One region of the Salinispora sp. CH2A1_6 genome, then DNA from elsewhere that is predicted to be linked to it. Evidence: riboswitches for the same ligand, from Rfam matches in the RefSeq annotation. Region 1 holds a riboswitch; each other region holds the start of a gene.
The links. Region 1 has a riboswitch for cobalamin ahead of AC1UKG_RS17065 (hypothetical protein). Riboswitches for the same ligand answer to the same signal wherever they lie in the genome.
Positions count from the first base shown of each region.

Region 2: linked by a shared signal. The riboswitch ahead of AC1UKG_RS21155 (ABC transporter substrate-binding protein) and the one ahead of AC1UKG_RS17065 (hypothetical protein) in region 1 are both predicted to bind cobalamin.
Region 3: linked by a shared signal. The riboswitch ahead of AC1UKG_RS06915 (energy-coupling factor ABC transporter permease) and the one ahead of AC1UKG_RS17065 (hypothetical protein) in region 1 are both predicted to bind cobalamin.
Region 4: linked by a shared signal. The riboswitch ahead of cobN (cobaltochelatase subunit CobN) and the one ahead of AC1UKG_RS17065 (hypothetical protein) in region 1 are both predicted to bind cobalamin.

Region 1 covers NZ_JBXEDG010000012.1:324,538-330,094, reverse strand. The annotation lists gene AC1UKG_RS17075 (hypothetical protein) at 1-899, opposite strand, end outside; gene AC1UKG_RS17070 (prenyltransferase/squalene oxidase repeat-containing protein) at 896-2,350, opposite strand; cobalamin riboswitch at 2,508-2,580, opposite strand; gene AC1UKG_RS17065 (hypothetical protein) at 2,732-3,223, opposite strand; cobalamin riboswitch at 3,323-3,447, opposite strand; gene AC1UKG_RS17060 (SCO5389 family protein) at 3,633-4,025, shown strand; gene AC1UKG_RS17055 (hypothetical protein) at 4,964-5,428, shown strand.
Region 2 covers NZ_JBXEDG010000016.1:54,194-59,750, forward strand. The annotation lists gene AC1UKG_RS21140 (hypothetical protein) at 1-243, shown strand, start outside; gene AC1UKG_RS21145 (DUF4229 domain-containing protein) at 279-572, shown strand; gene AC1UKG_RS21150 (M14 family metallopeptidase) at 797-2,674, shown strand; cobalamin riboswitch at 2,758-2,881, shown strand; gene AC1UKG_RS21155 (ABC transporter substrate-binding protein) at 2,963-3,901, shown strand; gene AC1UKG_RS21160 (iron ABC transporter permease) at 3,934-5,034, shown strand; gene AC1UKG_RS21165 (ABC transporter ATP-binding protein) at 5,031-5,557, shown strand, end outside.
Region 3 covers NZ_JBXEDG010000003.1:451,627-457,183, reverse strand. The annotation lists gene AC1UKG_RS06930 (energy-coupling factor ABC transporter ATP-binding protein) at 1-391, opposite strand, end outside; gene cbiQ (cobalt ECF transporter T component CbiQ) at 388-1,128, opposite strand; gene AC1UKG_RS06920 (energy-coupling factor ABC transporter substrate-binding protein) at 1,130-1,447, opposite strand; gene AC1UKG_RS06915 (energy-coupling factor ABC transporter permease) at 1,444-2,124, opposite strand; cobalamin riboswitch at 2,154-2,325, opposite strand; gene AC1UKG_RS06910 (methyltransferase domain-containing protein) at 2,430-3,242, opposite strand; gene AC1UKG_RS06905 (radical SAM protein) at 3,239-4,831, opposite strand; gene AC1UKG_RS06900 (PadR family transcriptional regulator) at 4,965-5,528, opposite strand.
Region 4 covers NZ_JBXEDG010000003.1:518,210-523,766, reverse strand. The annotation lists gene cobN (cobaltochelatase subunit CobN) at 1-2,565, opposite strand, end outside; cobalamin riboswitch at 2,943-3,073, opposite strand; gene AC1UKG_RS07245 (hypothetical protein) at 3,182-3,526, opposite strand; gene AC1UKG_RS07240 (PucR family transcriptional regulator) at 3,663-4,871, opposite strand; gene AC1UKG_RS07235 (FAD-binding dehydrogenase) at 5,072-5,557, shown strand, end outside.

The sequences.
Region 1 (5,557 bases):
GCGACCAGGCCCCCGGCGGTCAGTATGGCCAGCAGCAGTACCCCGGTCAGCGTGCCCAGCGGCACGCCCCCCTCCTCGCGGGAGGCGACGGCGTCGGTCAGCACGGGCTCGTCGGCGGATCCTGGCTGGGCTGAGGTGGTGGCAGTCTCCGGGGACGGAAGGCCCGCCGCGCTGGCCGTCGGCGTGGCGGTGGCCGAAGTCGACGGGCCAGCGGTCTGGGTCGGCCCGCCGGCGGCACCGGGCTGGTCGCCGTCCGCCGCACCGGGCTGGTCCGGGTTGCCGACACCCGGTTGACCGTTGTCGGCGGGTGGTGGCGCGCCATCCCCGCCCGCCGGTGGCGGTGTCACCGGTACGTCGCTCGCCGGCGGTGCCGGTGCAGAGGTGGGCGGTGGCGGCAGCGGTGCGGGGCGGCGCGGGGCGATCCCCGGGCGGGGGGCGTCGTTGGGGTCGCGGTTGAGGGAGAACGACCAGCCCTCGAAGCTTCCCGCCGGGGGCGTACGGTTCAGCACCCCCATGTTGCTGTAGGTCCAGCTGCCCCCGTTCGGGGCGTGCCAGTACGACCAGTAGGCGCTGGCCGGCGGCGTGTCGACACACTTCTCCGCGTCCGCCGACGGTTTGCCCTCGATCCGGCAGATGAATCCCTCGCCCCAGCGCAGCGTGCCGGTGATCTGGAAGCCGGCACTTTTCAGCGCGGCCAGCCCGGTGGCCTGGCTGCCCGGGGCGCAGCGGACCACGGTCCCGCCCCCGAGTTCGTTGAAGTCGACCACGACGGTGACCCCCGAGGCGTCCGGGCAGTAGCCGGCGGACCCGGCGGCCGCCGCCGGGCTCCCCGGTCCGATCACCGAGCCGGCGGCGACCAGGGCGACGGCCACCGCGCCGCGGAGTGTCCGGCGGCTCAATTCGCCCGCCGACGGCCGAGAATGAGCAGCCCCACGCCCCCACCGAGCAGCAACACCGCGAGCAGCACGTAGCTGGTGATCGCGGCACCGGTGGTGGGCAGCCCACCCAGACTGGAGGTGGTCGGCGTCGGCGTCACCGGAGCGCTGCTGGTCGGCAGCGCGGTCGTGGCAGAGGGTGACTCCGACGGGACGGTCCCGGTGGCGCTCGGCGTCGGGCTGGCGGTGCCGGTCGGTGTCGGCGATCCGGTGGCGGTCGGCGAGGCGGTGGGTGACGCGGTCGGCGAGGCGGTGCCGGTCGGGGTGGGCTGCCCGGTCGGCGGTGGGTCGAGGCCGATCCGACCCAGCGGCACCTGGGCGAGCCCGAGCAGCGCCTGGGCGGTGGCCCGACGCCACCGGTCCCGGTCGGCGTCGGCGAGGCCGTCGGCGACGGCGTCGGCGAGCCCGTCGGCGTTGTAGGCGATGGCACCCGCCTCCGCGGCAGCCGCCCCGCCGTTCGCCGCGGTCAGTTGGAGCGCGGCCAGCGCCACCGCCGCCTCGGCGGCTGCCGGGTCCCGGCCGGCCGCCGCGAGCGCCTGCCCGGCCAGGCCGGTGCTGTTGGAGTTCTTCCCGGGGGTCGGTCCGGAGTCGTCGAACGATCCGTCGGCGTGCTGCTGGGATACCAGCCAGTCCGCGCCCGCGTCGGCCGCGTCGCCCGCGCCGGTGGCACCGGCCTCGGCGGCGCTGAGCAGCGCCTGCACGGCCATCGCGGTCGAGTCGACATCAAGGGTGGCGTCGGGCTCTTCGTCGCAGGACGGCGAGGGCTCGCCGGCGATGTCCGGGTAGAGGCGGAAGCCGCCCGCCGCGCACTGCTGTCGGATGAGGAAGTCCACCGCGTCCTGCGGGACGCCGCCGCTGCGGGTCAGGCCCAGCACGGCGAAGGACTGGTCGAAGGTGTTGCTGGGGTCTGCGCCGGTCTGCGGGGTGGTCCGGCTGGTGATCCGTCCCCGCTGGTGGTCGGTGTCCGCTCCGGCGAGCAGCGACAGGGTCTCGGTCCGTAGGTCGTAGCCGCCGAAGTCGGTGGGGTCGGCGTTGGCGGCGGAGGCGGCGTAGAGCAGCTTCGCGGTCGCCCCGCCGTCGGTGAAGCCCTCAATGCCCCAGTGGTCGTAGCTGTTGTAGGTGCGTACGTTCGCCGCGATCTGGGCGGTCGCCGCCTGCCGGGTCGACGGATCCACCCCGGTGGCGGAGAGCGCGAGGAGGCCGTCGATGGTCAGCCCCCAGTCCTCCGGGGCGAACGGGCCGGGCAGGACGCCGTCGGTGAACTCGTCGGCCAGCCAGGACGCGGCTGCGCGCGCCGCGGCGGCGTGGTCCGGGTCGGGAGCCGCCACCACGGTCAGCGGGGCGGCGGCTACCGCGGCGAGGGTGGTTGCCGCGGCCGCGCCGAGACCGGTGGCGAGGCGTCGGGACAGGGCCATGAGGGGGTGCCTTTCGTAGCGGAGTCGGTGAGCTCCGGCAAGCACCCCGGGGAACGAAGACCCCGCTCCGCGTGCTGCGGTGAGCGGGGTGGACGGACCTCGGCGGACCGGACTTCACCCTGTAGACCTCGACAGTGGAAGCCGCTCGTCCCGGGCGGGGCATTCCGGCTCGCGAAAGGGTTCTCTCGCTCACGGCTGCGGGTCAGCGCCGGCGTCGCACCGGCTTTCCCCCGCGCGGGACTTATGCAGTTGTGCCCCGGTGTGCACCGGGCGCCCGTCACCGTATCGCCCGGGCGCGCGACGATGCCAGTGCGTGCGACGACGCCAGGGCCGAGACGAGCGCCCGGATGCGCCACTGGTCACACCGCCGGGCGCGGTGGCTCAGGGGGCGGGGATGCTCGGCGGCTCGCTGGCGCCGTAGGACCAGCCCTCGACGCTGCCCGGGGCCGGGTCGTAGTTGAGCACGCCCTTGTCGCTGTATTCCCAGTCACCGCCCCGGGGCGCGTGCCAGTACGACCAGTATCCGCTGGCCTGCGGGGTGTCGATGCAGGGCTCGACATCCGGGGTGGGCAGGCCGCCGAGCCGGCAGACGAAGGCGGGTCCCCATCGGAGGGTGCCCTCGACGGCGAAGCCGGCGTCCTGGATGGCGGCCAGCCCGGTGTCCGGGTCGCCGGGGGCGCAGGCGACCTCGACGTCGCCACCGAACGCGGTGAAGTCGATCACGACGGTGACGCCCGTGGTGCCGGCACAGGCGTCGGCGCGTGCGGCCTGGGGGGCGGGCTCGACAGCGGCCAGGGCGATCCCGGCGACGGCGGCGGCCAGCAGGCCGGCGACGCGGGTGCGGACGGTGTTTCGGAGGTGGGACACGACCATCAGGAGTGCCTTTCCGCCCTGCGGTCGTCAGAACCCGGGCCGGCCGCTGTTGGTCAGCGTCGGGTCGGGGCCTCCGACCCGTGGGCCACGACGGGTGGGTAGAGGTGCGCGAGCGTGGCGGGTATTCGGGCTCGCCGTCGGGACGTATCCCGACGGCCTACCGTTGCGGGCCAGCGCCGGATTGTGACCGGACTTCCCCCGCACACACGCGTTGGTGGAGTTGTCGCGACAGTCTGAGTCGGTGTGAGCAGCGCTGTCAAACGGGCTGCGGTGGGCACGCCACGAAGCGCGAATCGGCCGATTCCGACCGCGCCACACCCGGTGGCGTCATTGACGCGGTGGACGTTGCGTGGTGTGCTCAGTACGTAACGGTAATGAAAACCATGATCATTGTCAGCTGAGGAGGATCATGTCTCTCACCGTGCCACCGGACCTGTTGCGCTCCGCCGAGTCGGGCCCCGTTGACGACGACGCCTTCGTCTCCTGCGTCCGCGACTCCCTGCCGTACGCCTGGCAGACCGTCAGCCGGGTGGCGGCGGAGTTGGCGTCCTCCGACGCCGAGTTCGCCGACAACGTCGTCCCGCCGCCGACCGAGGAGGAGCGGGGTCAGCTCCTGCGCGCGCTGGCCAGTGATGCCATCCGGTCCAGCCTCGAGCGTCACTTCGGCGTCAAGCTGGCCTTCCAGAACTGTCACCGGGTCGCGGCGTTCCGACACTCCGCAGTGGACTCGGAAACCTACCGCCGCTTCGTCTCCGTCCGCGGTCAGCTGCTCAACCAGTCTCCCGAGCTGCGCAACTGTTGATCCGGTTGCTGCCCGGCGGGCCGGCGGAGTGACCTACCTCCACTGGCCCGCCGGGCACCCCCGATCGGCCGCCGCCGCGCTCCTGGCTCGCCGAGGTCGACTGCTGGCGGGCTGCCCTTGCTGAGTCCGCGCCCCGGTGCCGCTAACTCGCCGGCCGCTCCGCGCTTCGACACCACGGCCCGCTGCAGCACAGCGGTCGTGCTCGGTACCGTCCCGGCTGGTCCGTCGGCGGTGTGCGCCACGAGGTAGCTGCGTTGGCCGAGATAATCATACGTGTGTTTATCGAAATGTACTCTCGTCGCGTCGGCTTCTTTGGTCCGCGCGGCGGCTACCCCCGTCGGCCAGCCGCGTCGATGACCCCGTAGACCACCTCACCCCCCGGGGCCTTCGTCGCAGCCCGACAGGCGCGGCGCTCGTCCGCGGCGAGACCGGTGGCTGGTGCATGACGTCGCCGATCGCGGTGCAGGCCGCACCCTCGCGCATCGTCGGCATCGCCGGCACCTGGGCAGCGGCGGGCTTGGCCATCGAGAGCGCACCCTCGGTGCGGCATCCACCCGTTCCACAAGATGGGCGTGGCCGGTCCGAATCTCAGGGAAAGGCTGGCCGTCCCCCCAAAGTCAGTGGCGGCGAGGAACTGCACACCGTAGGGGCGCCCCGAAAAGTTACCCTTTACCCGTATTAATCAATGAAAGGGATAATGGTGTCACCGCCGGTGTCGCGCCAGTTATGCTGTAGGTGGCGAAGATTCTGGTTGCGTTAGCCTCGGCTGGGTGCTGGTTGTCGCCATAGGGAAGGCTGGCGCTGCTTCGGGGCGCGTTCCAAAACGGAGATGAATGTCGCCCCCCTTGAGGTGCGGGCTGATCGTGTGAAACTATGTCGACACTAACTACGACGGGGGTCGAGTGGGCTGGAGTCGCCCCCGATTGGGGGAAGTTCACGTGAGTGTGACCAGATCGCCGGGTCGTATGATGCTGGCGGCCATTGCGGCTTTCGCTGTCGCCCTGGGTTTCCCGGGCGTTGCCCAAGCCGAAGTCACTGCCCAGCAAAATCAGGATGACGCCAGCGTCCAGTCACTTGACGTGTGGACGGAGTACTGGGAAGGCGCCAACCTGATCGGCATCGGTAAATTCAATGCCGACCCGGTCGACGAGATTCCGGGGGATTCGATCCAGGCGTGCGACTATTACCCCGACGGCTGGCGGGTTGAGGTTCGGATGGACATCAATCCCACCGGAACCTGGGAGACTGATCGGGTTGCTACGACCCACGGCCATGCATCCCCCTACTGCAGCCCGTGGGTTTCTGGAAACTTGGCGGAGGAGACTCCGGTATTGGTGAAGGTCTGTAAGGTTCTGGATGCCTCCGAGGAGCATTGCGAGGATCCTGTCCCTGGCTGGGCGTAGAAGGCCCACTGAAGGTATTTCCTTCACCTGGTAGTGCCTACTGCGGTGACCTTCGCTCCTTGGGTCACCGCAGTATTGGCCTGCGTCGTTCAGATTAGAAAAGAGTTTCTTCCCGCCCCATTGCCACGT
Region 2 (5,557 bases), on a different contig from region 1:
GCGGTGATCCTGCCGGCCTGGCTCTACTGGGATGACTTCCGTGCCTGGGGGTTCGGTGCCGCCCGGGTGGTGGCGGGCCTGGCGGCCGGGGCCGTGGGGCTGACCCTCGGTCTGGTGGTGGCCGGTTTCACCGTTGACCTGCCGCCGGTGTTCTCCGGCGGGTTGGGTGCGGCGACCTTCACCGTGGGGTACGCGGTGGTGTGGTTCCACGGCGTGCGGTGGCTCGCCCGGAGGACGGGCTGAGGCCGCCCGCTGACGGCGGAGAACGGAGTACGGAGATGAGCGCGGCGGTCAAGTACACGCTGGGCCGGATCGGACTGTTTGTCGTCGTGCTGGCGGCCCTGTGGTTCGTGGAGTTGAATCTCTTCATCAAGCTGATGGTGGCGTTGATCTTCTCGGCGGCGCTCTCCTTCTTCCTGCTGCGGCCGTGGCGGGAGGAGATGGCCGAGGAGATGGCCGCCGCCACCGAGCGGCGGCGCGCGGAGAAGGAGCGGCTGCGTTCCGCGCTGGCCGGCGAGGACGACGCGGGGACGGATGCGACGGAGCCGGGCGGCGACGCGCCGAAGTCCTGATCTCTGGCCGGGAAACTCGGGCCGTCGCCGGGATCGACGTGGCGGGCCCGTCGGGCCGGGATGTCCCGGCTTCGGCGGCGGGGCCTCCAGGCAGCAAGAACGCGGTACCGGCGGGATCATTGCCTAATTTATAGATGTAAGAATATTGATATGACCATGCGCTGAGTGGTGGAGTGTGCGGTACCAGGCGGGAAAGCTTTCCCGCGCTCATCAGGAGGTTGTCTATGGCCTTCCGCACCCCCACCCTTCGCCGCCGCCTCGCGCTCGTCGTCGCCGCGGGGTTCGGCCTGCTCACCTTTGCCGCAGCACCGGTCTCCGCGAACACCACGCCAGACCCCACCGGTGAGTCGGCCGCCGTCCAGTACCGGGTGCTCGGCCCGCGTACCCTGACCGACCGCAGCGCGGTGGCCAGCACCGGCGCCGCGATCGACTACTCCGAGCACGGCGTCCTGCACGTCTCCGCCACCGCCGCCGAGGCCGCCGCGATCACGCGGCTGGGCTTCGAGCTGGAGGAGGTTCCGGTAACGCTCACCGACCACGATCACGACCACGGGGAAGTCGGCACCTTCGACTTTCCGCCCGCCGACTCCGACTACCACAACTACGCCGAGCTGACGGCGGTGGTGAACCAGGTGGTGGCGGACCACCCCAGCATCGCGCGGAAGATCAGCATCGGCACCTCGTACGAGGGCCGGGACCTGATGGCGGTGAAGATCTCCGACAACGTCGGGACCGACGAGGACGAACCGGAGATTCTCTTCAACTCCCAGCAGCACGCCCGGGAGCACCTCACCGTGGAGATGGCGATCTACCTGCTCAACCTCTTCACCGACAACTACGGCAGTAACTCCCGGGTCACCAATGTGGTCAACAGCCGGGAGCTGTGGATCGTCCCGACCGTGAACCCGGACGGCAGCGAGTACGACATCGCCACCGGCTCGTACCGGTCGTGGCGCAAGAACCGGCAGCCGAACAGCGGCTCGTCCTGGGTCGGCACCGACCTGAACCGCAACTGGGACTACCTCTGGGGCTGCTGCGGCGGCTCCTCCGGCTCCCCCTCGTCGAACACCTACCGGGGCCCGTCGCCCTTCTCCGCCCCGGAGACTGATGCGGTGCGCGACTTCGTGGACAGCCGGGTCGTGGGCGGAGTCCAGCAGATCAAGGCCAACATCGACTTTCACACCTACTCCGAACTGGTGCTCTGGCCATTCGGCTACACGTACAGCAACACCGCCCCGGGAATGACGGCCGACCAGTACAACACCTTCGCCACCATCGGCGGGGAGATGGCGGCCACCAACGGCTACACCCCGCAGCAGTCCAGCGACCTCTACATCACCGATGGCAGCAGCATCGACTGGATGTGGGGGGCGCACGGGATCTGGGCGTACACCTTCGAGCTGTACCCCGGCTCCGCCGCGGGCGGCGGCTTCTACCCACCCGATGAGGTCATCCCGGCGGAGACCGCCCGCAACCGCGAAGCGGTGCTGCTCCTCTCCGAGTACGCCGACTGCCCGTACCGGGCGATCGGCAAGGAGGACCAGTACTGCGGCGGTGGCGGCGGGGAGACGGTCTGGGCGGACACCTTCGAGACCGCGACCGGCTGGACGATCAACCCTAACGGCACCGACACCGCCACCACCGGTGAGTGGGAGCGGGGTGCCGCCCAGGCGACCAGCTACTCCGGCGCCAAGCAGCTCACCCCGTACGCGGGCGGCAACGACCTGGTCACCGGCCGGCTCGCCGGCTCCTCGGCGGGCACCCACGACATCGACGGCGGCGTGACCAGCGCCCGCTCCCCGGCGGTGGCCCTGCCGTCGAGCGGCACGCTGACCCTCTCGTTGGCCTGGTACCTGGCGCACTACTCGAACGCCTCCTCGGCCGACTACTTCCGGGTCAGCGTCGTGCACAGCGGCGGCACCACCACCCTGCTCAACCAGGCGGGGGCGGCGACCAACCGCAGCGCCTCCTGGTCGGTGGCCAACCTCGACCTGACGCCGTACGCCGGCCAGTCGGTCCAGATCCAGGTGGCGGCGGCGGACGCCGCCGGCGGGAGCCTCGTCGAGGCAGCCGTCGACAACGTCACCATCACCGTTTCCTGAGTCCAGGTGGGGGCCCTGTCCCGGGGCCCCCACCCCACCTCGTCACACGTCTGCGGCCAACGCCGGGCTCCGGCCCGACCGTGCGCTACGGTGCTACCGACCATCCCGCAGCGAAGCCGGTGCGAAACCGGCACTGTCCCGCAACTGTGATGCCCCGGGCGTGTCCCGGGGACGAGTCAGGTCGCCTGCGGTCGGTCGCGATACGCGCTCTCGAGGAAGGGCGCCTCGTGGACGGGCACCTCGGTCCCTGTCGGCGAAGCACCAACTCCTCGACCGACAGGAGGCCCGATGTCCAGACGTACCCCCCGGTTCTTCACCGCGGCCCTCGCGGTGGCCGCGCTCGCACTCGGCGGCTGCGCCGAGAACACCACCGACTCCCCCGCAGCCGACGACGGCGCGTCCAGCGCCGCGACCTTCCCGGTGACCGTCGGCTCGCTGACGCTGGACGAGCAGCCGGAGAAGATCGTCTCGCTGTCGCCGACCGCCACCGAGATGCTCTTCGCGATCGGGGCGGGGCCGCAGGTCGTCGCGGTCGACGACAACTCCAACCATCCGGCGGAGGCGCCGCAGACCGATCTCTCCGGCTTCCAGCCGAACGCCGAGGCGATCGCCGCCCACAACCCCGACCTGGTGCTGCTCGCCAACGACCAGAACAAGATCGTGGACCAGCTCACCACGCTGAGGATCCCGGTCTTCCTCACCCCGGCGGCGGTCACGCTGGACGACACCTATCGGCAGCTCACCGAGGTGGGCGCGCTGACCGGGCACCCCGCCGAGGCCGCCGACGTGGTCAGCCAGATGCGGGACGACATCGCGGAGTTGGTCGCCGACCTGCCCCAGCGGGCGGAGAAGCTGACCTACTTCCACGAGCTCAGCCCCGAGCTGTACACCGCCACCAGCAAGACCTTCATCGGCTCGCTCTACGCGCTCGCCGGGCTCGAGAACATCGCCGACCCGGCCGACGCGGACGGCGCGAGCGGCGGTTACCCGCAGCTCTCCGAGGAGGTCATCGTCAAGGCCAACCCGGACTTCGTCTTCCTCGCCGACACCAAGTGCTGCCAGCAGAGCGTCGCGTCGGTCCAGGCCCGACCCGGCTGGGCGACGATCACCGCCGTGCAGGAGAACCACGTCGTCGCGCTCGACGACGACATCGCCTCCCGGTGGGGCCCGCGCGTCGTTGACCTGCTCCGCACCATCATCGAGGCGACCGCCAAGGTCCCCGCGTGACGCTGGACCGGCGGCGGTAGTAAGGCCTTCTCATGCGGCAGGTGGTAACCCAGCGCCCCTCCGGCCAGCCGGAGGGGCGGCCGGACGTGGCTCAGCCAGCCGGGCTGCGGCCCGGCTGGCTCGTCGCCGGGCTGGCCGCGGTCCTGGCCGCCCTGGTGGCGGGCGTCTCCCTGGGCCCGGTCAGCCTGCCGCCCGGCAGCGTCGCGGTCGAGCTGCTGAACCTTCTCCCCGGGGTCGGCCTCGACAGTGGGCTCACCGAGCGGGAGATCGCCATCGTCACCGAGCTGCGCCTGCCCCGGGCCGTACTCGGCCTGCTCGTCGGCGGGTTACTCGCCCTGGCCGGCGGCGCCTACCAGGGCGTCTTCCGCAACCCGCTGGCCGACCCGTACCTGCTCGGGGTCGCGGCCGGCGCCGGGTTCGCGGTCACCGTGGTGATCACCGCTGGCGGCGTCGGCGGGGCGCTCACCGGGCTGCCGGTCACCGTCCCGCTGGCCGCGTTCGTCGGCGCGATCGGCGCGGTCACGTTGACCTACCTGCTCGGCTCCGCCGGTGGCCGAAGCCGATCACCGGCGACCCTGATCCTGGCCGGGGTGGCGGTCTCCGCCTTCCTCTCCGCCGGCCAGACGTACCTGCTGCAACGCAACTCAGACAGCATCCAACAGGTCTATGCCTGGCTGCTGGGGAGACTCGCCACCGCCGGCTGGCACGATGTGTGGCTGGTCCTGCCATACTTCCTGCTGACCGCCGTGGTGGTCCTGCTGCACCGGCGGGAGCTGGACGTTCTCTCGGTCGGCGACGACGAGGCGACCAGCCTGGGCCTGCACCCGCAACGGTCCCGCTACCTGTTGATCGCCGCCGCCTCGCTCGGGACGGCCGCCGCGGTCTCCGCGTCCGGGCTGATCGGCTTCGTCGGAATCATCGTGCCGCACGCCGTACGACTGCTCGCCGGCGCCAGCTACCGGGTGATCCTGCCGCTGTCGATGCTCTTCGGCGGGGCGTTCCTGGCGCTGACCGACGTGGTCGCCCGTACCGCCGCCGCCCCCGAGGAGATCCCGATCGGCGTGGTGACCGCTCTGCTCGGCGGCCCGTTCTTCGTCCTGGTCCTGCGCAGCGCCCGGCGGGTGCTGGGATGAGCGCACCGGCGGTGGCGGTACGCGACCTGCGGGTCCGGCTGGCCGGCGTACCCATCCTGACCGGAGTCGACCTGACCGTCGCCGCGGGCGAGTGGGTGACCGTGATCGGCCCGAACGGTGCCGGCAAGTCGACGTTGCTGCGCGCCGTCGGCGGCCTGCTGCCCACCGAGGGAGCGGTCTCCCTCTTCGGTACGCCGATCCAGCAGCTGCGTCGCCGGGAGCGGGCCCGGGTGGTGGCGACCATGGCCCAGTCGCCGGTGGTGCCGGCCGGGATGTCGGTCCTGGACTACGTGCTGCTCGGCCGCACCCCGTACATCGCGCCGCTGGGCCGGGAGTCCCCCGCCGACCTGGCCGCCGCACACGATGTCCTGGACCGGCTGGACCTCACCGGATTCCACAACCGGGAACTGGCCACCCTCTCCGGTGGCGAGCGGCAGCGCGTCTTCCTGGCCCGAGCCTTCGCCCAGGGGGCCACCCTGCTGCTGCTCGACGAACCGACCAGCGCGCTGGACATCGGCCACCA
Region 3 (5,557 bases), on a different contig from region 1:
CACCGAGCGCCGCCAGCGCCGCGTCGCAGCGCCGCCGAACCTGCTCGGCCGGGAGCCCCAGGTTGACCGGCCCGAAGGAGACATCCTGCCGGACGTTGGCGGAGAAGAGCTGGTCGTCCGGGTCCTGCACCACCAGTTGCACCTGCTGCCGCAGCTCCCGTAGGCCGGCCCGGGTATACCGGACCGGGATGCCGCCGACAGCGACCTGGCCCCCGGCGGGCCGCAGCGCGCCGGCCGCCAGCCGGAACAGCGTGGTCTTGCCGCCACCGTTCGGGCCCAGCACGGCCAACCGCTGCCCCGGGTCGACCCGAAGGTCGACCCGGGCCAGGATCGGCCGACGCGGCTGGTAGGCGAAGCTGACGTCGTCGAACTCCAGCAGTGGGGCGTTCACCAAGGGGACACCAATCCAGCACTGAAAGTAACGATCGCGCCAAGCAGCATCGCGGTCGCCGCGACGAACGGCACCGACACCCGACGGGCCGCCACCTGCACGGCGAGTGAACCGGTGTAGCCCCGCACCGCCAGTCCCTCCTCCAGCCGCCGCGCCCGGTGCATCGCCCGGACGAACACCGCCCCCGCCTGACCGGCCAGGGAGCGGTAGGCGGTCCGCCAGGTACGGAAGCCAAGCCGGGCCGCCTGCGCCTGCCGGACCGCACGCACGCTCTCCACCAGCAGGAAGAGCATCCGGTACGTCAGCGCGGCAACCTCGGTCACCGCCGGAGGGATCCCCAGCCGGTGCAGTCGTGGCAGGACATCCGACAACGGTGTGGTGGCGGTGAACAGCAACAGACAGGTCAACGCCGCCACGGAACGGCCCGCGGTCTGCGCCGCCACCGGCAGGCTGGCGGGGTCGATGGCCAGTCGGGCCGGAGCCGGCATCGACACCAGTAACGGAACCGTCGACGTGACCACGAAAAGCAGCGGCACCCGGGCCGCCCGCAGCACCACGACCAGTGGTACCCGTGCGGCGGCCAGCAGCACCACCGCCGCACCACCGGACAGGAGCGCGCCGGGCCAGGCGGGCAGGGCCACCGCGCAGATCAGCAGCCCGAGCGCGAGCAGCGCCTTCTCGGCGGGGTGCCGATTTCGCCAGGGCCCGGTGTGCGCGGCGATGTCGAGGGCGAACACGCTAGCCGCGCTGCCGGCCGGCAGCGTCGCGCAGCCGCTGCCGGGTCCGGGCAACACCGAAGCAGTAGCCGAGCAGACCGGCCCCGAGCGCGGCCTGGAGGGCGAAGAACGCCGACTCCAGCTCGGCCGACGGCGGCTCGTAGATCGGTGAGAACCATGGCTGGTAGTCGGGGTGGTCGTCCACAATGGCCTGCTCGGCAAGGGCGTCCGCCCCGGAGAAGGGTTCCTCCCCCGACCCGAGGCCGAACGCCAGCGGCACCACCGCCAGGAGCAGCACCGCGAGCAGCAGTAGCAGGTTGACCAAGGAGAAGCGCCTCATACCCGTACCTCCGCCGCCGGGCGCAGCAGGCCGAGCCGACGCAGGTCATCCCCGCTGGTCCGACTCAGCAGGCGGACCACCAGCACGGTCAGCAGTCCCTCGCTGATCGCCAGTGGGATCTGGGTCACGGCGAAGATCCCGCCGAACTTCGCCAACGCACCGACGATGCCGGACATCGGGTCGGGGAACGCCAGGGCCAACTGGACGACGGTGACCCCGTACGTTGCCAGGCTGCCCAGGGCCGCAGCGGCGAACACCGCCGGGCCCAGGCCGCCACCAGCGCGACGGACCACTGTGTAGCTCCCATACGCTACCCACGGGCCGACGATCGCCATCGAGAAGATGTTCGCGCCCAGGGTGCTCAGCCCGCCGTGGGCCAGCAGCAGCGCCTGGAACAACAGCACGATGCCGCCCAGCACGCTCATCACCGGCGGTCGGAACAGCACCGCCCCCAGCCCGGTGCCGGTCGGGTGGGAGCTCGACCCGGTCACCGACGGGATCTTCAATGCGGACAGCGCGAAGGTGAAGGCACCGGCTGCCCCGAGCAGCAGTTTCGATTCTGGATCTGCACGGACCTGCCGGACCAGGGCCCGGCTCCCGTGGACGACGAATGGCGCGGACACGACGAACCATGCCGCCGCCTGTTCCGGAGGGAGATACCCCTCGGCGATATGCATCGAATGACCTTCCCTTCCAGCACCTCGTGGATGAGATCCGTGTCAAGGCCGGTCTCCTGGCTTCCGGATCGACGTTCACTCCAGCCTTCCCAGGCCTGGCGGGGCCCAGTGGCATAGTCAGAGATCACTACCCGGTCACAGTGGCGAGGGCCGCGCCGGTCTTTCACCGGCTTCCCGTGCACCTTGACGGCGAGAGGCTATCGGGCGCCCGCCCTGACGGCAAGCTGTCGGCTCACGCCGATCGGTACCCGCCTCCGCCGGTCGCCGCGAACCGAACGCCGTTGCTCCGGCCCGAGCCGAGACGTTCAGCCCAGGCCAGAGCCCGGTTTCCTGGCGGTCAGGAGGGCGTAGCCGAGCACACCGTCGGCGACCGCGGCCCGGGCCGCGGCCAGGACCGCCGGGGCCCGGGCGAAGTCCAGGCCGAGCGCCGCCGCCTGATCCGCAGCGGTCAGCCGCAGCACGGTCAGGCGCGCCTCGATCTGGTCGATCATCGTGGTGACGGCGGGGTCGCGCCGTTCGGTGTGGGTTGTCGTCAGCCCCGCGCCGGCCAGCAGGGCGACGTACTCGTCGAGCGGGCGCGCATCGGCAACGCAGGCGATCCACGCGCCCAACCCTTTCAGTTCGGGGGGCAACCGGTCGGGGACGGCGACGACGTCGGCCAACCCCAGTCGACCACCCGGGACCAGTACCCGGGCCAGCTCCCCCGCTGCGGTGGGCTTGTCGGGGAAGGTGCAGAAAGCGCATTCGCAGACCACCACGTCAACCGAGTGTGAGTCGACCCCCAGCCGCTCGGCGTCTCCCTGCCGGAACCGCACCTGGTCGGCGAGCCCAACGGACCGGGCTCCCCGGGTGGCCGCCGCGACGTTGGGACCGGCGAGGTCCACACCGGTCACCGTGCAGCCGTACTCGGACGCCAGCAGCAGCGCGCTGGCACCCCGTCCGCTCGCCACGTCGAGCACACGTTCACCGCTGGTCAGCGCCAGTCGGGCGGCGAGTCGGCGGGTCAGCGACGAGCCACCGGGATGGTACGCCTCGCCGAGGAGCAGGGCGACCAGGTCCGAACCGTAGACCGCGGCGCAGCAACCCTTCGGGTACGCCGCGGGCTCACCCGTCGTCACCGGATCCGCCGCCCGACGTTGGTGGCGTCCGGTGCCACCCGCCGCCCGCCGGCGATGCCGTCGGAACGCTGGGCGACCTTGGACCCGTACGGGGAATCGGTGATCATTGAGCGCAGCGCGAGTGCGTTGGGCACCACGTCGGCGACCGGCACCCCGGACATCTGCTCGCGGACCTGTTCCCGGTAGCCGACCGAGTTGTAGGCGCAGAACGGAATCAGTCTGCCGTCCGGAGTGATCTCCTCGACGCAACACTTCATCAGCTGCCGCACGTTGAGGGTGTACGGGTCCTGGAAGTCCTGGATCACGATCATGAAGGCCCGGTCGGTCAGATTCGCCACCGCCTCGGGTAGGTTGACGCCGCAGGCGTCGGCGCAGTCCAGCGCCGCGGCAGTCTGGGCGAGGCGCGCGCTGGTCGTGTCGGTGCCCATGAAAGCCGACGCCGACCAGAGCTTCTCCAGCGCTTCTCGGACAGCGGGGTCTGGCACCACCCGGTTGGCGACGTAGTCGAGGTGTTCGGCAACATCGAGCAGCCGGGGAATCGGCACCACCGCGAAGTCCTCGGCGCCGGGCGTGCCCGAGGTGAGCAGATAGGTGATCGACCGGCAGGTCGGAAAGCAGCACGGCACCGGGAAGAAGTCCTCGGCCCGGAACCAGTCGGGTCGCTGCCGCGCGACGAGGTGAATGATGTCGGAGTTGGTCAGCCGGGTCAGCGGGTCGAAGGGCGTGTGTCGGCCGGAGTGGGTGACCGGCTGGAACGAGACGCTGCGCACCGCCGGGTGCGCGAGGCCGTGGCTGATGATGGCACCGAGTTCGTGCTCGTTGAGCCCCCGTTCGACCGCGGCCACCAGGGTGACGGTCAGGCCGACCTCGGCGCAGTTGTCCAACGCTCGCTGCTTGATCTCGCGCAGGTCCCGACCGCGGATCTCCCGGTGTGTTCGCTCGTCGAACCCGTCGAACTGCAGATAGATGTTGACCGCCCGACCGGGACGGTTCCGCTCGCCGAGCGCTGCCACGAACGCCCGGTCGCTGGCGAGCCGGATTCCGTTGGTGTTCAGATTGACCGCCCGAATCGGGCGGGCCTGTGCGGCGTCAACGAAGTCCAGGATCTGCCGATGGATGGTGGGCTCTCCGCCGGAGAACATCACCACCTCGGCCTCGCCCTCACTCGCCACGAAGACGTCGAGCATCCGCTCACACTGCGCGAGGCTGATGGCGTACCCATCGGGCTGGTGACCGGAGTCGGCGAAGCAGATCGGGCAGTCGAGGTTGCAGCCGGTGTTGACCTCGATAATGCCCAGGCAGGCGTGCTGCTTGTGTTCCGGGCACAGACCGCAGTCCGCCGGGCAGCCGTCGCGCACCTCGGTCTGGAAGGTCAGCGGGATCGTGCCGGGCTTGTTGAATCGGGCACTGTCGAGGTACATCCGCGCGTCGCCGTACACCAACGCCTCGAACTGGCCGTGCTCCGGACAGCGCTTACGGAGATAGACCTTGTCGTCGCGGAGGTTGACCTGCCCGTCGACGACGACCTTGCAGACCGGGCAGATCGACTTTGTGTACTCGACGAACACCTCATCCCGGTCCCGCTTCATGGCTCTCACCATTCCACGCCGCGCCGCCCCGGCGCCCCGGCTTGGTCGAATACTGCCCGGCGTGGGCTGACCGGATCGGCCACAGCTGGCTCGCGCTGGAGGCTGGGTGGAGGGCCACCCCGGCGCGGGCGGGTCAGCGCGACACTGGCACGCGCGCGCGGAGCAGGGCCGCCACCCGCTCACACCACTCGCGATTCTCCTGCTCGAAGCGACGCCCCCGCAGGCAGGTGAGGTACGACCCGATCCGGTCGCTCTCGCGCAGGAACGTCTCCTCGGTCAGGTCACCGCGCAGCTGCCGGAGCGTCCGGTCGAAGAGTTCCACCTTGGCGGCGGCGATGACCGCCCGCTCCTCGAGCTGGGCGATGACCGGTGCCGGGTCGAGCCGGTCCACGGCCTGGACCATGACGAGCAGGTCCTCCCGGATCGACGACGGCTTCGACGGCACGGCGGCGAAGGCGGCCAGTTCGGCGAGGCCGGCAGGGGTGACCGTGAACAGCCGCTTGTTGGGGCGGTCATGCTGGATGACCTGGCGACCGGCGATCAGCCCCGCCCGTTCCAGCTTGGTCAACTCGGCGTAGAGCTGCTGGGGTACCGCGTACCAGAAGTTGGAGCAGGAAACATCGAAGATTTTGGCTAGCTGGTAGCCGCTGTACTCCCCATCGAGCAACACCGCCAACACCGCGTGCCGCAGCGCCATGGCCACACCTCCCGGTCCGGGTGAGGACG
Region 4 (5,557 bases), on a different contig from region 1:
CGAGTCGGCCAGGGCCACGCCGACGTCCCAGGCGTTGCGGCTCGGGATCGCCTTCGGGTCGACCGAGTAGAAGTTGCGTCCGGTGGGCAGCACGTTGACCAGGCCCCGGGTGGGTGAGCCGGACGGACCCGGGGGCACGAACCGCCCACTGAGGGCGGCGAGGGTGTGCGCCAGCTCGTCGGTGGTGCGCTCCAGCCGCGGCACCAGTTCGGTGGCGGCGAAGCGCAGCACCGCGGCGGCCTCCGGAATCGCCCGACCGGTGACCTCGGAGACGACCTCCTCCGTCCGGTCGGAGGGCCAGCCGAGCGTCTCCATTCCCAGAGCGAGACGCCGGGCCACACCCTCGATCAGATCGACGGCGTCGGCGGCGGTGCTGGCGGGCCCGTCGGCCGCCTCGGCCAACGGGGCCGGCACCCGCACCCGGGCTCCGGGCGCGGCGAGCAACGCGGACTCGTCCAGGCCGTAGCTGGCGGCGAGAGCCTGCCGCAGGCCGGGCAGGGCCCGGGTCCCGCCCCACACCTGTGGGGCGCGCAGCACGGCGAGCACCAGGTTGACCCGCGCCTCGCCGACGGGTGCTTCGGCCAGCACGTGCAGGCCGTCGCGGATCTGCACGTCCTTGACCTCGCAGAGGTAACCGTCGAGGTGCAACACGAAGTCGTCGAAGTCGTCGGCGGCCGGCATCTCCGACTGGTGCAGGTCGTGGTGCAGCTCCGCGGTACGCACCAGCTCCCAGATCTGTCCCCGGACGACGGGCACCTTCGCCGGGTCGAGCGCCTGCACGGTGGCGTACTCGTCGAGTAGCTGCTCCAGCTTCGCCAGGTCCCCGTACGTCTCGGCGCGGGCCATCGGCGGCACCAGGTGGTCGACGACGACCGCGTGTGCGCGGCGCTTGGCCTGCGTCCCCTCTCCCGGGTCGTTGACGATGAACGGGTACACCAGCGGCAGGTCGCCGAGGACCGCGTCCGGGGCGCAGTCGGCGGCCAGTCCGAGGCCCTTGCCCGGTAGCCACTCCAGGGTGCCGTGCTTGCCCAGGTGCACCACGGCATCCGCGCCGAAGCCGCCCGTCGCGGCGGGGGCGGCGAGCCACCGGTACGCGGCCAGGTAGTGGTGACTCGGGGGCAGGTCCGGATCGTGGTAGATGGCGATCGGGTTCTCCCCGAAGCCGCGGGGCGGCTGGATCAGCAGGACCACGTTGCCGAACTGCAGGCCGGCCAGGACGAGGTCGCCGCCGTCGGTGTACAGCTCGCCCGGCGGCTCCCCCCAGTGCCTGACCAGGTCGGCGCGCAATTGCGCCGGCACCTGGTCGAACCACCGCCGGTACGTCTCCCGCGGCACCCGCGCGCTGGCGGCGGCGAGCTGCTCGGGGGTGAGCCACTCGACGTCGTGGCCGCCGGCGGCGATGAGCGCGTGGATGAGGGCGTCCCCGTCGTCCGGGACCGGCGCCGCGCCGAGGTCGTAGCCGGCGGCGGCGAGCGCGGCGAGTAGCCGCACCGCGCTGGCCGGGGTGTCCAGGCCAACGGCGTTGCCGACCCGGGAGTGCTTCGTCGGATACGAGCTGAGCACCACCGCCACCCGTTTGTCGCCGTTCGGCAGGTGCCGCAGCCGGGCGTGCCGGACGGCGATTCCGGCCACCCGGGCGGCGCGCTCCGGCTCTGGCGCATAGACCGACAGCCCGTCGGCGTCGAGCTGTTTGAACGAGAACGGCACGGAGACGATCCGCCCGTCGAACTCGGGGATCGCCACCTGCATCGCCGCGTCCAACGGGGACAGTCCGGCGTCGCTGTCGGCCCACTGCTCCCGCGTGCTGGTGAGGCAGAGCGCCTGGATGACCGGCAGGTCGAGGGCGGCGAGCGCACCCACGTCCCAGGCGTCCTCGTCGCCCCCGCCGGCCGCGTCGGCGGCCACGGTGCCCCCGGCGGCGAGCACGGTGACCAGCAGCGCGTCGCAGCGGGCGAAGAGTTCCAGTGGGCCCGCGCCGGCGGTCAGCCCGCGCAGCGAGCCGCAGAAGATCGGCACCGCGTTGCCCCCCGCGGTCTCCACGGCGTCGGCGAGCGTGTCCACGAAGGCCGTGTTGCCGGCGAGCGCGTGCGCCCGGTAGAAGACGATGCCGACGGTCGGCCGGTCTGGGCTGATCGACCGTTCCCCGTGCGTCCCGTACGCCGGGGTCGGTGCGGGGGGCGCGAACCCCTCCCCGGTGAGCAGCACCGTGTCGGAGAGGAACCGGGCCAGCTGCGCCAGGTTCTCCGGGCCCCCCTCGACCAGGTAGGACAGGGCTTGGGTGGTGACACCGGAGGGCACGGTGGAGGCGGCGGTCAGCTCGGCGTCGGGGACGCTCTCCCCGCCCAGCACCACCGTCGGCACGTCCGAGGCGAGGACCGCGGCCAATCCGTCCGGCCACGCGGCCCGGCCGCCGAGCAGGCGTACGACGGCCAGGTCCACGCCGTCGAGCAGTTCCGGTACGCCGTCAACGGCGACCCGGGTCGGGTTGGCCAGGCGATAGTCGGCCCCGCTCGCCCGCGCGGCGAGCAGGTCGGTGTCGGCGGTGGAGAGCAGCAGAATGCGCACGGCAAACTCCGGAGAGTGACGCCCGCGCGGAGGTGCGGGCGATCAGCGGAATGGGAGACGATTCGGCTTCACGGGCGCCGCCTCGGGCCACCCGACCGGGCGGCCGACTGGGCGCGCGTCAGGCAGCGATCAACCGCGGGCAGCGGGGCGAAGAGCGACGGCACCAATCACGGCAGTGGGGCCACTCTCGACAGCGGGCCCCATCACGGCAGCGGGCCCCATCACGGCAGGGGGCCCCATCGCGGCAGCGCCGGGCCGCGGACCGATCGCGGGCACACCGCCACCCGCCAGGTTGATACGACATCTGTCGATGAATGGGATGCTATGTGCATCGGGTCCTCCTCGGGTATCCACGCCCTGGGGTGCGCCGACGGCCGAAGTATCCTGGCTCCCGGATCGACGCTCACCCCCGGCCTTCCAACCGCGCGACGCACGGTCGTGGCTCCACAAGGAGGATCGCTCCCCGGTGACAGTGGCGGGACCGCGCCGGATTCACACCGGCTTCCTTCACTGCCGTCCGGCCGCGAACTCTGCCACACCGCTACGTCCCGGTCAACGCAACCGAGGTGCGACCAGAGGTCAACCGGTCCCGGAGCCATGGCCCCGGGCGCGGCGACTACCGAAGGCGCCGCTCCGGGTGGGCCCGGTTCCAGGCACGCATCCGCTCCGGATAGCCCATCTTGGCCGCTTCGTACAACGGCAGGGCCAGCCGGCGGGCAAGCTCCGCGGCAACCCGTGGCGACCTGGTACGGCGGCGAATCCACTCACCGTCGTGCGCGATCGCCACCACCGTCGTGTCCGTCGCCGTCGTCTCCGGCTCCAGGTAGAACTCGACTCCGGTTCGGCTGGCGACGAACTGCTCCAGCGCCACCAGGTCCGCACGGTTACCCTCCCGGTCGAGCTTGGTCGGCACCCCGTCAGACCCCCAGGTACGCGACCGCTTCCGACTGAACCAGCCCATGCCGCTCCTCCTTGCGTCTCCGGTGCCGCCGGCCTCCAGTGCACCACCCTTGGCTGAGCGCCGGCTGTACACCCCCTGACGCCGAGCTGAGGGTGCGCCGCCAGCGGGTGTGGCCAGGTCCGCAGGGCCGGCCGGCTCAGCGCGCCGGGGGCGGGAGTGAGGCATGCGTCACCGCGAGCACGAGCCGGTCCCAGGAGTCGTTCAGACTGCGGCCGGTGAGCTCGGTGAGCCGGCGGAGCCGATGGCGCATGGTCTGCGGGTGCAGTCCGATCGCGGCCGCGGCCTCGATCGCCGACCCGTGGGTGAGGTACGCGTGCAGCCCTTCGCGCAGGTGGGCGTTGGCGGGGGTGAGCACCGGCCCGAGGACCGCGGCGTGCAGTGCGGCACGGTCAACGGGGGGCGCGCCGTGCAGTACCGCGACGGTGAGCGCGTCGCCGCGGTCGAGGAGGGTCCGGCGGGCGAACGCCGCCACGGGTGCATGCTCGAGCGCGGCTACCGCAGCCCGGTAGTCCTGCGGCAGGGTCGCCGGGGAAGCGCCACTGATCAAGCAGGCCCGCCAACCGCCGGCGGCCACGGCCGCCGCGACCGCGGACTGATCGTGCTCGTCCGGGAGCAGCAAGACGCCCGCGCCGGCCCGCACCGTGCTCAGCAGCGCACCGGTACTCAAGTCGACCGGGCCGTGGTCCGCGCCGACGGCTGGCGACGCAACGAGCGCGGCGACGCGGGCCGGGTGGGTCTCCGGACTCGTCGGGTCGCCGACGGCGAGGAGGAGGCCGAAGCTGGCGGGAACACGGACGTTGAGCTGCTCGGTACGGTCGGCGAGGGCCCCGGCTGAGGTCTGGCGACCGGCGAGCAGATCGTGCAGGAACTCGTCGATCAGTCGACGCCGGTCGGTGACCAACTCGGCGGCCTTGTGCTGGTAGCCGTTGGCCAGCGCCTCGGACAGCTCGTCGAGCGCGGCGACGAGGGCCTGCACCAGCGCGGCGAGGTCGGCGACGGTCAGCCCGGGCGGGGCGTGCTCGGCGACAGCGTCGGTGATGATGGCCGCCGCGACCCGATAGGCACGCAGCACCGCCAGCAGTGGTCGACCGTCGGTGGCACGGGTGGCACCGATGCCCCGAAAGCGGCCGATGTCCCGGACGGTCAGCCGAGTGCCATCCACCCACATCTCGGTGAGCCGGGTGACGGCCCACTGGGCGATGGCCGTAACCTCCCGCAGTTGGGTGTCGCTGAGTTCGCGGTAGATCGGGACCTGGTCAACGACCGCGCCGACCATCTCGTCCACGAGGGTCGAGCTACGCTCGGTGAGCATTCGATGCACGACCAGGCGTTCCGCGAGGCCCACCCCGGTCACCGCCCCTCGCACTGCCAGCCGGCACGACCTCCCCGGACCGCGCGGATTGACAATACTCATGCTCACCTGGCGCGGAAGTGGTGGCGTCGCCCGGTTGGCTGCGGCACGGTGGGGCAACCCCCGGCGCCGCCCCGCTCCCGCGAGCGGCCCGGAAGCGGGTCACTGCCCGCCCGCACCGATAGGAGGCAGCCGTGGAAGCTGACGTCGTCGTGGTCGGAGCCGGTCTGGCCGGGCTGGTCGCCGCCGCCGAGGCGGCAGACCTCGGCCGGAGCGTGCTCCTCGTGGACCAGGAGGGGGAGCAGAACCTGGGCGGGCAGGCCTTCTGGAGCCTGGGCGGACTCTTCCTGGTTGACAGCCCCGAGCAGCGGCGGATGGGCGTCCGGGACTCCCTCGAGCTGGCCCGGCAGGACTGGTTCGGCAGCGCCCAGTTCGACCGGGACGAGGACCGGTGGCCACGCGCCTGGGCCGAGGCCTACCTGGAGTTCGCCGCCGGAGAGAAACGGTCCTGGTTGCGGCAGTACGGGCATCGCGTCTTCCCGGTGGTCGGCTGGGCCGAACGCGGCGACGGCCGGCCCGGTGGGCACGGCAACTCGGTTCCACGGTTCCACATCACCTGGGGCACCGGTCCCGGCGTGGTGGAGCCGTTCGAGCGACGGGTACGGGCGCACGTCGACACC